2 linked regions of the Ilumatobacter coccineus YM16-304 genome follow. The protein of the gene in region 2 interacts with the protein of the main gene of each other region in a pairwise test. Links are inferred from orthologs where the notes say so. Each region holds a gene or a part of one and is shown on either strand. Other genes may lie near its edges. The genes, in order: YM304_RS14810 and rsfS.

The links.
Region 1: the proteins of rsfS (region 2) and YM304_RS14810 interact in binary tests that used the Escherichia coli proteins (3 or more experiments, as listed by UniProt). The link is inferred for Ilumatobacter coccineus YM16-304 from one-to-one orthologs.

The regions. Positions count from the first base shown.
Region 1 is NC_020520.1:3,284,441-3,291,478, forward strand. The notes cover bases 1,773-4,708. They hold YM304_RS14810 (ATP-binding protein), read right to left. Parts: upstream 3,820-4,708; coding sequence 2,725-3,819; downstream 1,773-2,724. Other genes in these bases: YM304_RS14805 (DUF5682 family protein), read right to left, coding at 1,773-2,732; YM304_RS14815 (DUF5691 domain-containing protein), read right to left, coding at 3,878-4,708; YM304_RS14820 (SWIM zinc finger family protein), read right to left, coding at 4,708-4,708. Also shown: YM304_RS14800 (VWA domain-containing protein), read right to left, coding at 1-402; more of YM304_RS14805, read right to left, coding at 399-1,772; more of YM304_RS14820, read right to left, coding at 4,709-6,153; YM304_RS14825 (hypothetical protein), read right to left, coding at 6,233-6,415; YM304_RS14830 (endonuclease/exonuclease/phosphatase family protein), read left to right, coding at 6,583-7,038.
Region 2 is NC_020520.1:2,965,869-2,972,969, forward strand. Bases 2,612-5,610 are described here. They hold rsfS (ribosome silencing factor), read right to left. Parts: upstream 4,305-5,610; coding sequence 3,918-4,304; downstream 2,612-3,917. Other genes in these bases: YM304_RS13390 (L,D-transpeptidase family protein), read left to right, coding at 2,612-3,635; YM304_RS13405 (hypothetical protein), read right to left, coding at 4,297-5,610. Outside these bases: YM304_RS13380 (class I adenylate-forming enzyme family protein), read right to left, coding at 1-1,349; YM304_RS13385 (LLM class F420-dependent oxidoreductase), read left to right, coding at 1,368-2,231; more of YM304_RS13390, read left to right, coding at 2,394-2,611; more of YM304_RS13405, read right to left, coding at 5,611-5,712; nadD (nicotinate-nucleotide adenylyltransferase), read right to left, coding at 5,702-6,301; YM304_RS13415 (sigma-70 family RNA polymerase sigma factor), read left to right, coding at 6,678-7,101. UniProt on the Escherichia coli protein: Functions as a ribosomal silencing factor. Interacts with ribosomal protein uL14 (rplN), blocking formation of intersubunit bridge B8.

The sequences.
Region 1 (7,038 bases), 320 kb from region 2 along the record:
GCCGAGCCATCGCACGACGCCGGGCTTCGATCGGCCGAGACCACCGCTGCGCTGCCCCGACGCCTTGCGGCCGCCGCTGCTCTCGCGGTCTTGGCGGTCGTAGAGCGCACCGAGGGCGGCGTCGATCCGGCGGTCGTCGCCAGTCAGCCCTCCCGGTGCCCCGGATCGATCGGGTGCCGACGCCGACGAGCCACCATCGGCGCTCCCGTCACCCGGGCCTTCGGCGCTCCCGTCGGCACCGTCGTCCGCCGCTTGAGCGTCGCCGGTCTCGCTGTCGGCAGGATCGGACTGGCTGCCGAGCACGAGCAGCCATCGGCGACGCCGCTCGGCATCCGACACGCGAGGCAGCGGCAGGTCGTGGCGCTCGACGGGGGCGAACGTCGGCGGCGTCCGGCCGGTCATGTCGGCACCCGTTCCACGGCCACGCCCGACGCAGCACTCGCACGGTGCGGTGTCGATTGCTCATCGTCGTGTTGCGCGACGCCGAGGAGGTGGCGGACGGTGATCAACACGGCGGCCGCACGGTCGGGGTCGACGTCGTCGCCGAAGCCGGTGGCCCGTTCGACCGGGCGCCCCATGAGCAGCGCCATCAGCTGGCGACGTTCGGCTGCTTCGAACCCGCCGAACGTGCGCCGCAGCAGTGCCATGACGGCTTCGAACGCTTCGGGGCGCAGCGACGACAGCCAGCGGTCGACCACGCCGAGCAGTTCGGTGTCGTGGACGAGCACCGTGCCGGATCCGGCCAGGAACCCCTCGACGAACGCTGCGCCGACGAGCGGAGGCGTGCCCGGCGACAGCGCCCGGCCGAGTCGTCGCTCGACCTGTCCGGCATCCCAGACATCGCCGTCGTGCAGCAACCGGGTGGCGCGGCCGGCGATCAGCCCTCGCCCCGAAGATTCCGACCGCTCCCCCGAACGCTCGGCGAGCTGTGCCAGTACGCGCGGGAACGCCTGCCGGCGGGCGGGATGATCGAGCATCGAGAGTGCGGTCTGCACGGTGGTGAGCCGCTCGACCATCTGTGCTGCCGCGTCGTCGTCGAGCGACGAGCATGCTGGCACCAGCGCGGCGAGCACTCGCACGACGAGGCCGTCGAACACGTGGCGCAGCGAGGACGCATCGGTCGCTCGGACGTCGCCGTACCGCATGGCCGACGAGAGCGGAGCGAGCACGTCCATGAGGTGCCCCACGTCGGGGTCGGTGGCGGCCTGGTCGGCGAGCCGCCGCACGCACGGCTCGACGGCGTCGGGCAGGTCGGCGAACAGGCCGAGTTCGAGCACGCCGACCAGCTCGGGGAGGCTCTGCGCCGCTTCGGCCCGCTCGATCAGGCGGGCCTGCGCCGCCGACTCCACGGTGGTGCCGTACCCCGATCGCTCGACGAGCCGGACCGACAGCTCGGGTTCCCACGAGAGTCTCCACGTCTCACGGAAGGTGCCCGACGAACCGCGCCCCTCTTCGGGAACGCCCCACGGCACCCCGAGTGCGAGCAACCGATGCAGCAGGTGCGACTTGCGTAGTCCCGCCGGGGTGCGCAGATCGACCTCGACGACCTTCGTCCCGGCTTCGGGTTTGAGACGCGCCGACTTCTGCGACTTGGCGAGATCACGGGCGAGAGGCACCTGCGGCGCACCGTCGGGCACCGCACCGAGCGCGTCACCCACCACCAACTCGGCGTCGATCACGTCGAGGCCGCCCATCACCGCGTCGGCAGCGTCGAGCACTTCGCGTAGCCCCGGACGTGGACGATTGCGCATCGACGCCAACGTGTCGGCGAGTCGGGTGCCGGCGATGAGGTGGTCGGGCGACGCACTCAGGCCGCGTTCACGGAGTGCGTGCGCCGCATCGACGAAGAACCGTGCGACGCCGTCACGACCCGGATGATCGAACACGTGCCGGTACCAACCAGGGCTGTCGACCCCGGCGCCATACCCCGACGACGTCGTGAGCCGTCGGTGCGTCCAGGGCACCCAGGCCGCCGCGACCTTGACCTTCTTCAGCCCGCGCAGGGTTGCTGCGTCGACGCCGACTGCATGCGCATCGAGGTCGAGCGCCGGCACGTGCCACGCTCCGCACACCACAGCGATCGTGCGGTGACCGTCTTTGATGGCCGCGCGCATCGCTCGCCGCATGTGCGCCTCGCGACGCTCCTCCGATCGTGACGGCACCGTGCCGTCACGAGCTGCCGCCATCGCTTCGGCCACCGCGTCGAACGCGGGCGTTCCGTCGCCGCGGTGTTCGATGACGTCTTCCCACCATCGTTCGGGGTCGGGGTCGCCTGCCGCGTCGGCCAGTTGGCGCAGCGGATCGGGTGGGGCGCCGTCGGCGACGAGTTCGTCGGCGTCGTCGTCTCGGTTGGCGAACGTGATGGCGAGCGGCAGGTCGATCGCGCGCACCTCGACCTCACGCTCGTTGGCCCACGCCACCGCCTGCCACTCGGGGCTGAACCGAGCGAACGGGGCGAAGATCGCGCGCGCCGGCTCGGCGACGACGTATCCGAGGAGCGCCACCGGAGGTTCGAGCCCGGGTTGCCCGATCCAGGGCAGCGCCGGCTGCACGTCGGCCGGTGCTTCGACGAGCACGATGTCGGGATCGAGCGCGTCGAGCGCGGCCACGACCGAGCGGGCCGAACCCGGCCCGTGATGGCGGATGCCCAGAAGATGGACCTGCACCGGCCGCGCCTCGGATGCGGCGACGGCCTCGGGCGCAGCCTCGGGCGCAGCCTCGGACTCAGGCATCCAACTCGCGGCAGGCGTCGTAGAAGTCGGCCCAGTCGGGGCGCTCGCTCACCACGCCTTCGAGGTATTCGCGCCAGGCGACGGTGTCGTGGATCGGGTCGCTGACCACGGCTCCGACGATGCCCGATGCGACATCGGTGGGCGCCAACTCACCGTCGCCGAAGTGCGCGGCCAACGCCAGCCCGTTGGTGACGACCGAGATCGCCTCGGCCGTGGAGAGCGTGCCGGTGGGCACCTTGAGGCTCGTCCGCTCGTCGGCGGTCACCCCGTTGCGCAGCTCTCGGAAGATCGTGACGACGCGCCGGATCTCGTCGGCCGCAGCGGGCACGTCGGGCAGTGCGAGCGTGGCTCCCAGTTCGCTGACCCGGCGCGACACGATCGCGATCTCCTCTTCGACCGTGGCCGGGAGCGGCAGGACCACGGTGTTGAAGCGGCGCCGCAGCGCGCTCGAGATGTCGTTGACACCTCGATCACGGTCGTTGGCGGTGGCGATGAGGTTGAACCCGCGCACCGCCGACAGTTCGCTGTCGAGTTCGGGGATCGGGAGCACCTTCTCGGACAGGACCGTGACGAGCGCGTCTTGCACTTCGGGCGGCATACGGGTGAGTTCTTCGACGCGGACGATGGTGCCGCGCGACATGCCACGATGGATCGGGCTCGGCACCAGCGCCGCCTCGCTCGGGCCTTCGGCGAGCAGACGCGCGTAGTTCCAGCCATACCGCAGCGTTTCTTCGGTGGTGCCGGCGGTGCCCTGCACAAGGAGTGTGGAATCGCCGCTGATCGCCGCCGCCAGGTGTTCGCTCACCCACGTCTTCGCCGTGCCGGGCACGCCGAGCAGCAGCAGCGCTCGGTCGGTGGCCAGCGTGGCGACGGCGATCTCGATGAGTCGCTGTTTGCCGACGTACTTGGGCGAGATGACGGTGCCGTCGCTGAGCTCGCCGCCGATGAGGTAGCGCACGACGGCCCAGGGCGACAGCTTCCAACCAGGGGGACGGTCGCGGTCGTCGAGTCGGTCGAGTGCCGCCAGCTCGTCGGCGTAGTGCAGCTCCGCGTGCGGGCGCAGCACATCGGGCGAGGTCTCACTCATGCTGGCCGACACTACCGATCACCTGTCACAGAGTTCGGCGGCGCGAGCAGGTGATGTGTCAGACCGACAGTTCGTCGAGCATGCGGTGCCGGGTGAGGGCCAGATCGGCGAGCACCGATGCGAGGCCCGCCCCCGACGAGTGTGGGTCGACGTTGTCGAGCGCGTCGATCAGACCGGGCAACCCAGCCGGACTCATACGCGCGATCAGGTTGACCAACACGGCCCGATGGGCGTGTGAGAACTCGCCCTGTTCGATGCCCGCCCCGACCGTGGCACCGACCTGCTCGCCCGGCGCGTGGAGCAGGCCGAGCAGCTCGGGTGGAATGGGCAGATCGACGAGCTCGCCGATGGCCTCCGGGTCGACCGACCCCTGCTTCGTGCAGGCGAGATCGGGGAGCTGTTCGATCAGCCACTCGGCGGCAGGCCCGGCCGCGACCATGACGCGAGCGTGGCGCACCGGGTCGGATCGGTGCCGCTGCAACGCCACCGGCACGAGTTCGGCCGAGAGCCGCCAGCCGTTGGCGATGAGCGTCAGCATCCACTCGTCTTCGAGCACTCCCCACGACGTCGTGATGTGATGCCAACGCTCGGTGGCCGCAGGCACGCACTCGCGTCGCTCGTCGGTGTCGGGAGCGCTGGTGAGCGCGACCGGCGGACCGGGCAGGATCGCCGCTCGCCGCACTGCCGTACACGCCGCGACCTGGGCCAGCATCCGTTCGGAGGGTGCGGCGCGTGCGGTGTCGGCCACCAGTTGGGCCAGCGGCCCGTCGGCGTCGGGCGGGTCGCGGCGATCGGTGCCCAGCAGTGCGGCCGTCACCAGGTTGCGCCACTGCTCGGCCATCGGCATCGCACCGTCGGCTCGGCTCACGTCGTCGACCGGAGTGTTCATCAGGCGGCTCCCACGAACGACGAGTCGGCACGCGGCCCGATGTCGATGGTGCGGTCGGGCAGGTGCAGCGAGAGCGGCGTGACGCCGTGGGGCGTCCATTCGATCGTGAGCTCGGCGGGGCGGCCACCGGTGACGGCGAGCAGCGTGGCCAGCCCGGAACCGGCCTGCACGCGACGGGGCGAATCGAGCAGCGGCACGCTCGCTTCGTGGTCGGTCAGCAACCAGCGGTCACCCGATCGGGCCAACGCCGCCGTGACCGTGGTGGGCACCCGTTCGAGCCACGGTTCGGCAACGATCATCCGTCCGATCTCGTCGCACGCCTGAGCGACGCTCTGCGTGGGCGGACGAGCCACCACGGGTTCGCCGTGCCGGAGGCCGACGAGCGCACGCAGCGCCGGACCGGGATAGCGGTGCAGGTCGGCGCGGAGGGAGGTGCCGACCTCGAGCGAGGTGTCGAGGCTCTGCTGGTAGGCGGCGAACGAGAGCAGCAACGCCCACCGGCCGCTCGTGGTGCCGCGCAGCCAGTGGCGGCGCACTTCGATGCGGTCTTCGCGCACGTCGCTGCGACCGGCGACGACCCAGTCGTCGGTGTCGGGAACGCCGCCGAGCACGTCGGCTTGGCGAACCTGCCAGCCGACGGTGGTGGCCACGGCGTCGGCCAGTGAGTTCGGGAGTTGCCCGATGCGACGGCCGGCTTGCGACAGGAGGTGCAGGATGCCGAGTTCGGCCAGCACGTCGTCGTGCCAGTCGGCCGACGCTCCGACCAGCCCGGCGAGCCGGCGGATGCGGTTGGCGAGGCTCCCGGCCTGTGCGTCGACGAGGCGAGCGGCCAGGTGATCCCAGGTGGCGTAGCGAGCGAGCGCCGGGTCGGCGAGGCCGGTGCGGATGCGGTCGTCGAGCCAGCGGTCGAGTTCGGTGAGCCCGGCCATCATGCGTGCGATGCGCTCGTCGCGAGCGGCGTCACGTTCCTCGTCGGATGGAGGCGGTTCGGGCAGCGGCGCGTCGTCGTCGATCGAACCTCCGTCGGCACCCGACGTCGAATCGACATCGGGCTCGGAGCCGGCCGCCTCGCCATCGGGAGCACGCGCGTCGGCGGGGGCATCGGCCGCCTGCTGCTTCGCGAGCCGACGGCCGATCCAGGCCTCGACCTTGGCGGTGGGCACACCATCGGGAACCTGCCCGTGCGCCCACATCAGCAACAGCGCGAGCGCGTGCTTGCACGGCGTCTTGCGGCTCGGGCAGGTGCACCGGAAACCGACCGACACGTGATCGACGGCGGTGTCGTACGGCTCGGCCCCACTCCCCTTGCACGAGCCCCACACGACACGATCGTCGGCGCCGAGCCCAGCCCATCGGTTGGGCGTGGACAGCGGCTGCGCGTTGGTGATGGCGGCCGGGTTGGGAGCGACCGACTCCACCTGTTCGACCGACCAACGCGCGCTCACGCCGCCGACCATACCGATGCCCTGTCACAACGTTCCGACACGTCACCGACCATCAACGGCGCGGCGTTCCGAGCAGGCGCTACTCGGAGTACCAGACGGCCAACGTGAGGTGCGACCACGACATGTTCGGGTGCGACACCTCGTGGGTGTTCTCGATCGTGACGTTGGGATGCGCGTCGAGCCAGGCGTTCACCTCGTTCTCGAGGCCCTCCAGGTTGGGCTTGCGGTTGCCGGCTTTCGACGAGAACAGTTTCAGTTTCATGGTGCGCTCGACGGTAGCGGCTCGGCGTCTCGCGGCCGACGGCGCCCACGGCGCCCACGCACGCCAGCGCCAGCGCCGACGTCGTCCCGATCCCGCAGCCGCATCGCTACCGCTGGCCAACCGATCACAATCCGGCACCCACCGTCGCGACCGTCCATGATGGAGCGATGTCGCTTCGGGTGATGACGTGGAATCTGTGGTGGCACTTCGGCCCATGGGAGCAGCGCCGGCCGCTGATCGTCGACGAGATCCGCTCGGTCGACCCCGACGTGTTGTGTCTGCAAGAGGTGTGGTCGGACGAAACCACCGACGATGCCGCTCGACTGGCCGAAGCGCTGGGCATGCACATGGTGCGCAGCGACCCGGTGTTCTGGAACGGTCAGTCGTTCGGCAATGCGATCCTGTCTCGCTGGCCGCTCACGCGCATCGCCGACGATCCGCTGCCGAACGTCGACGGCGAGCCGGGGCATCGCCGCGTGGTCGCCGCTCGCGTCGACACCCCGTTCGGCCCGTGGCCGTTCGCCGCGACCCACCTCGACTACCCGGCCGATGCATCGGCCACCCGCCAAGTGCAGATGCGATTCGTCATGGAGCAGGCGGCGACGTGGCGAGGTGAGCCGCTC
Region 2 (7,101 bases):
ACGGCTGGCGTCTCGCCCCATCGCTCGTCGCGCACGCCGACGACCGCCAACTCCGTCACGCCGGGGAGGTCGCCGAGCAGTCGCTCGATCTCGGCCGGGTACACGTTCAGCCCACCCGAGATCAGCATGTCTTTCAGCCGGTCGACCACGTAGAGGTAGCCGTCGTCGTCGAGGCGGCCGAGGTCACCGGTGTGCAGCCAGCCGTCGGCGAGTGCCGCGGCGCTCTCCTCCGGTCGGTTCCAGTAGCCCGCCATGATCTGCGGACCTCTGACGAGGATCTCACCGACCTCCCCGACGGGAAGGATCCGGCCGTCGGCAGCACCGATCACGATCTCGCCGTGCATCACCGGGAGCCCGGCCGAACCGAGCTTGCGCAGCGCGTCGTCGGGGCCCAGCACGGTACCGGCGGCCGAGGCCTCGGTGAGGCTGTAACCCTGCGCCATCGGCACCCCGCGATCCTGCACGGCTCGGATCAGCGATTCGGGCACCGCTGCACCGCCCGACGAGGCGACGCGCCACGACGACAGGTCGGTACTCGCCCAGTTCGGATGCTCGATCATCGACTGGTAGATGACGGGAACGGCGAACAATCCGGTGATGCGTTCCTGCTCGATCAACTCCAAGCCACGGCCGGGCTCGAAGCCGCGTTCGAGCACGACGCAACCGCCGGCCCAATAGGTGAACAGCCACACGGCGAGCCCGCCGGTGAAGGCGAGCGGGAACGGAAGCAGCACGCGATCGTCGGCACCGAGGCCCACCGCCTGCGCCCAGCCCTGCGACCCGGCGTACCACGACTCGTGGGTGAGGATCGCCCCCTTCGGATCGCCCGTGGTGCCCGACGTGTAGCAGACGAACGCCGGCGCCGTGCCGCCCGACCGTTCGCCGGCGAGGCGTCGCGCCGGGGCCTCGCCGCTGCGATGATGACCTTCGAGTTCGTCGGCGAGCAGCACCCGTCGGTCGCCGAGCTGTTCGAGCGCTGCGGCGAACTCGTCGTCGCTCACCACCAGCCGACAGTCGGCATCGTCGGCGACGTATGCCACCTCGGATGCGGTGAAGCGCACGTTCATCGGCACGACGATCGCGTCGAGCTTGAGGGTTGCCATCGCCGTCTCGCACCATTCCGGCCGGTTCCCCATGAGAATGCCGACTCGGTCACCGGGTTCGACGCCGATCGCTGCGAGACCGGCGGCGAGTTCGTCGGTCCGGCGGTCGATCTCACGCCAGGTGTACGAGCGGCCTTCGAAGCGCAGGCCGACGGACTCGGCGCGGTTCGCTGCCCAGTAGCGGCCGATGTCGGCGAGATGCATGGGGTCTCCTTCGATGTTCTGTCTCGATGGGTCGGAACTCATCACAGTACGGTCCGACCAATGACGACAACGGCTCGGATCGGCATCACTCTGATGGCGGGCGATCACGGCATCTCCCCCGTCGAACTCGCGACCGCGGTCGAGGAGCGTGGCTTCGAGTCGCTCTGGCTTCCCGAACACAGCCACATCCCCACGAGTCGGCAGACGCCGTGGCCCGGCTCGTTGACCGGCGAGCCACTGCCCGAGGTCTACTCACGCCTGTACGACCTGACGGTGTCGCTGTCGATGGCGGCGGCGGTCACGTCGCGCATTCGTCTCGGCACGAGCGTGTTGCTGCTCGCTGCCCGCGACCCGCTCTGGACGGCGAAGGAGTTCGCGACGCTCGACGCGCTCAGCGGCGGCCGGGTGGAGTTCGGCGTCGGGTTCGGCTGGAACCGTGAGGAGTTCGAGAACCACGGCACCGACTTCCCGTCGCGTTGGGACCGCACGCACGAAACCGTCGAGGCGATCCGCTCGATCTGGCGTGATGATGTCGCCGAGTTCCACGGCGACCACGTCGACATCGCCCCGTCGTGGGCGTGGCCGAAGCCAGCCCAGCCGACCGGTCCGCGAGTCCACATCGGCGGCGGCGCCGGGCCCCGACTGCTCGGCAACGTGGCCAGGTGGGCCGATGGCTGGATGCCGATCAGCGCTCGCCCGTCGCTCGCAAGCCGTTTGGCCCGCCTCGACGAGGCGTGCGCCGAGGTCGGACGCGACCGGAGCGAGATCGACGTGAGCGTGTTCGGCGCCACCACCGACCCGGCCGGCCTGTCGAACCTGTTCGACGAGGGCATCCACCGCGCCGTGCTCACCCTCCCGAGCCACGACCGCGACGACGTCCTCCGCCACCTCGACGAATGGGCCGCCCTCCCCGACCAACTCTGACCGCCCCGGGCCCGCCAGCCCGCCGCCCGATTCAACGGCCACAGCGGAAGGCCACCCCGGCCACGTGTGACGGAATCGCACCGATCGAACGTCGACAACCGGCGGCGACGGTCCGTACGCTGGTGCCGCTGCTCATCCGACGTCTGAGCACCCTCCACCGCCGTGAGTCCCCGCCGAACCGCACAGAACCCCCTCGCGCGATGGCTGCCCGTTGGCGGAGCGGCGGCGCTCCTCGCACTCGTCGTCGGCATCGGCATCGTCAGCGGTCGGAGCGATTCCGAGCCGGCCGACGGTGAGGTCGGCACGACGAACTCCCTCTCGACGACCACCCTGGCCCCGTTGCCGACCGTCACCTATGAGGCCGTCGAGACCGACGTCGACAGCGAGGACGTCGTCGAGAAGGTCGCCCTGTCGCAGACGCTGAGCAGTGGCAACTCCGGCAGCGAGGTCGAGATGGTGCAGTCGCGTCTCGCCGAACTCGGCTTCGACCCAGGCCCCGTCGACGGAGCGTTCGGCGGCCTGACCACGCAGGCCGTGTGGGCGTTCGAGAAGCTCGTGATGGGCACGCCTCGGGCCGAGGCGACCGGCAAGGTCACCGCTGCACTCTGGGACCGCATGCAGGACCCCATCCGCATCGCTCCCCGGCGCCCGACGAACACGAGTGCCGGTCACACCGAGATCTACTTGCCCGAGCAGGTGATGGTCGTCTTCCACGCCGACGAAGCGGTGCTCGTTGCGCACATCTCGAGCGGCGAGCTCGCCGCCGGCGCCACAGGGTTCACCCCGTGGTACGAGACGGCCGACGAGTACTGCGAGACGGTCACGATCGATACCAACGACCGTGGCGAACCGCTCGACGAGCCGATCGAGAAGGCGATCTGCGGCCGCTCCTACACGCCGCCCGGCGTCTTCACCGCGTACAAGAAGATCGAGGGTCGACGCGAGAGCCGCTTGGGCGGCATGTACGACCCGATCTACATCAATCAGGGCATCGCGATCCACGGCGCCAACTCGATTCCGCTGGAGCCGGCGTCGCACGGCTGCATCCGTGTGTCGCGCACGCTCGGCGAGAAGCTGCCGTCGCTCATCGCGATCGGCGACGAGGTGCTGATCTGGGACGGCGTGACCGAACCCTGGAACCAGTCGGCGGAGGCGATGCAGATGCGCTTCGACTACCCCGACCCCAACGCCACCACCACGACCACCACGCCCAGCACCACGACGACGACCACGACGGTGCCGCCCACCACGGACGCGCCAGCCACCACCGAGGCGACCACACCGAGCACCGAGGCACCGACCACCACGGCGGCGCCGGCGTCCACAACCACCGTGCCGGCCACGACGACCACCACCGCGAAGACCACCACGACCACCTCGGTCGCCGAACCCGGCGAAAGGTGACCCGACGGCCCGCGCCTTGCGCGAGGGCGACCGAGTTCGTCGACGTCGCTCGGGAGAACTCGGGGTCCCCGAAAACGAAAGAACCCCAGGTCGTACGACCTGGGGTTTCTTTGTGGAGCTAAGGAGAATTGAACTCCTGACCTCTTCCATGCCATGGAAGCGCTCTACCAACTGAGCTATAGCCCCATTTCTGGGTTCGTTCACACGCTGTGCGAACGAGCGCTGAACGTTACCGTCGCCGTTCGGAAGTTGACAACGAAAAACCCGACTGACGACGAAGAATCACGCGTTCCACGAGACGCGGGGGACGTCGCCGTACAACCGCTCGATCTCGTAGAACTCCCGCATGTCGTCACGGAACACGTGTACGACCACGTCGCCGTAGTCGATGAGCGTCCACTGCGACTCACGCAGGCCCTCGACTCGCACCGGCGGACGGCCGAGCTGTTCTTTGATCGTGAGCTCGATCTCGTCGGCGACGTTGCGCACCAGCCGCCCGTTCGGGGCGCTGGCGATGACGAAATACCCGGTGATCGAGAGCACGTCGCCCACGTCGAGCACGACGATGTCGGACGCCTGCCGATCGTCGGCCTTGCGTGCGGCGAGGATCGCCAGTGCACGCCCGTCGTCGTCGGGGGCGGTCACCGGATCACCAAGCGCGTCATTCATCGGCCGCGACGGTATCGGAGGTTGCGTCACTCTCGTCGTTCACCGCAGTTGCGTCGCCGTCGGCTGTCTCGCTGTCGGCTGATCCACCGTCGACTGATTCACCGTCGTCCGTCTCGCTGTCGGTTGCCGGGTCGGTCGTCGATGAGGTGGCCGCCTCGGCTGCGATCTCGGCTCGCCGATCGAGGAATCCGGTGCCGAGCACCGCGACCACGTCGACACCCTCGATCAGGCGAGAGGCCACGACCACGTCGACCTCCCCGAACAGGAGCGGAGCGACTTCAGCGACCGCTTCGACGAAGTCCTCGTCCGACACCTCGAGACGGGTGACCTCGCCTGCCCCGTCGACCGACGGTGACGTCTGCACCGACACGACGTTGCCCTGGGCGAACAGCAACTCCCCGATGAGGTCGTGCATCAACTCCACCGTGGTCACGCCATCGCCCGCCGCCGCGATCTGCTCGTCGCTGAACGGGGCGATGATCTGGAACGACAAGCTCTCGTTGGGCTTCGACACCAGCCCGGGAGCGATCTCACCGAACACCAGCAGCGCGTCGCTGCGGTCGACGATGACGAAGTCGGCCTCGTCGGGGTTGACGGCATCGGCGGCAGCGTCGATGTCGATGGCGAGATCGCGATGAGCCACCGAGCCGGCCAGCAGACGCTCGAACGCCTCGTCGACACCCGTCGGGTCGATGGGACGCTCGTCGCCGTCGAGCGGGACATCGACATCGAGCGGCGACGACGACGCAGCTCGGGCAAACGCCGCCCACAGCGCCACGTCGAGGTCGTGGTGGGAGTAGGTCGTGCCGTCGATGTCGATGGCCGTCATGGCCGCGGCGATCGTGGCCGCGTCGAGCGTCGCCACGCCTGCCTCGGCTACCTCGTCGGGATCGGAATCGGCGTCGATCACGTCGTCGGGGAGGTCGACCTCGAACGGCGCCACGCGCTCGACGACCGCGAGCACGTCATCAGGCCCGAGCACGAGCGCGTGCTGGACGGTGATCGACAGGGTCGACTCGAGACCGAACGTGAGCGCCTCGAGACTCTCGGCATCACCGGGAACGTACGGGCGGCTCCCCAACGTCGACCGCTCGTCGCCGAAACCGATCGTGGTGTCGACGTTGACCGGCACGCTGACGAGGCTTCCTCCTGCACCGGCGGGCGACACGACACCGACCACCAGTGAGGCCAGTCGGTTCTCGTCGTCGACCACGCCGATCGCGATCGTCGGTGTCGACGGGAAGGCCACCTCGACGCGAGTGTCGGACGTCGGCGCCGAACCCGCCTCGGAGGTACGCAGCGTCGAGACGCCGACGACCGCAGCGACCGCACCCACCAGCACGAGCACGACGGCGGCCAGTGCACCGACGCGCGTCTGGCGACGGCGGCGGCGAGGGTCAGCGGTCATCGGTACCAGCCTGGCCGATCGGAACGCCGTACAGACCGCGTCGCCGGATTTCTTCGAGGACCGGGTTGGTCACGAGGTAGTCGAGCGGCCGACCATCGGTGAACCGAGCCCGCAGATCGGTGCTCGACACCTCGAGACGGGGAACCTCCACACGAATCCAGTCGACACCGCCCGGCAACTCCACGGGTTCGCCCGGCCGGTCGACCACGACGAGGCGCGACTGCGCCACCACTTCTTCGTGCCGCTCCCACGACGGAAGCCCCGCCGCAGCGTCGTCGCCGACGATGGTGAACAACTCCGCCCCGGGAAAGTCGGCGGCCAACGAGCGAAGCGTGTCGGCGGTGTAACTGTTGCCCCCGAGATCGATCTCGTGCCGACCCGGCTGCAACCGATCGACTGCGGCGACCGCAGCACTCACGAGCGCGAGACGGTCTTCGGCCCCGGTGATGTCACGGGTGCCCTGCTTCTGCCACGGGATGTTGGCGACCATCATCACGACGACGTCGAGATCGAGCTCGTACGCCACGTTGACCGCGGTGACGAGGTGCCCGACGTGCGGAGGATCGAAGGTTCCGCCGAACAGTCCCACCCGCCGAATCTCGCTCGGCTCGGAGCTCGCGTCACGGCCAGAAATGCCGGGCTGTGGCTTCGAGCGAGCCTGATCGACCCCGGAATCCGACACGATCTGCCACTGTACGGTCGATTTTCGAAGAATCCCCCTTACCGGTCCGAACGGGGGTTGACACACCTGTTACTGTGAGTTGTCCCCCAAATAAAACCCCCCGATTCCGTTTGAGCCATGTTCCATGAGGGAATCATGACTCAACATCAGCGCTCGTCGCTCCGATCACCGTGTACGGCTCGTCGCCAGAACGGTCCACGATCCACCCGAGCTCGTTCGTTGTGCCCCACGACACAACGACACGCGGAATCACGAAACACAACGAACGGTTGTTAGAAGCATCATGAATGACTCCATCGGTCTCTACCTGAACGACATCGGCAAGGTCCCCCTCCTCACCGCCGAAGACGAGCGCGAGCTCTCACGTGTCATCGAAGCAGGACGGGACGCCCGCGAAGCCCTCGAGGCCGGCAAGAAGGGCGTCGCTCTCAAGCGCGCCGTGCGGGATGCCGCCAAGGCCAAGGATCGGTTCATCCGCTCCAACCTCCGACTCGTCGTCTCCATCGCCCGTCGCTACCCGCTCCCCCAGGGCATGGACCTCCTCGACCTCATCCAGGAAGGCAACCTCGGCCTCGAGCACGCCGTCGACAAGTTCGACTGGCGCCGTGGCTTCAAGTTCTCCACCTACGCCACGTTCTGGATCCGCCAGGCCATCGGCCGTGCGCTCGACCAGAAGGCCAGCCTCATCCGCATCCCGGGCGACCGTT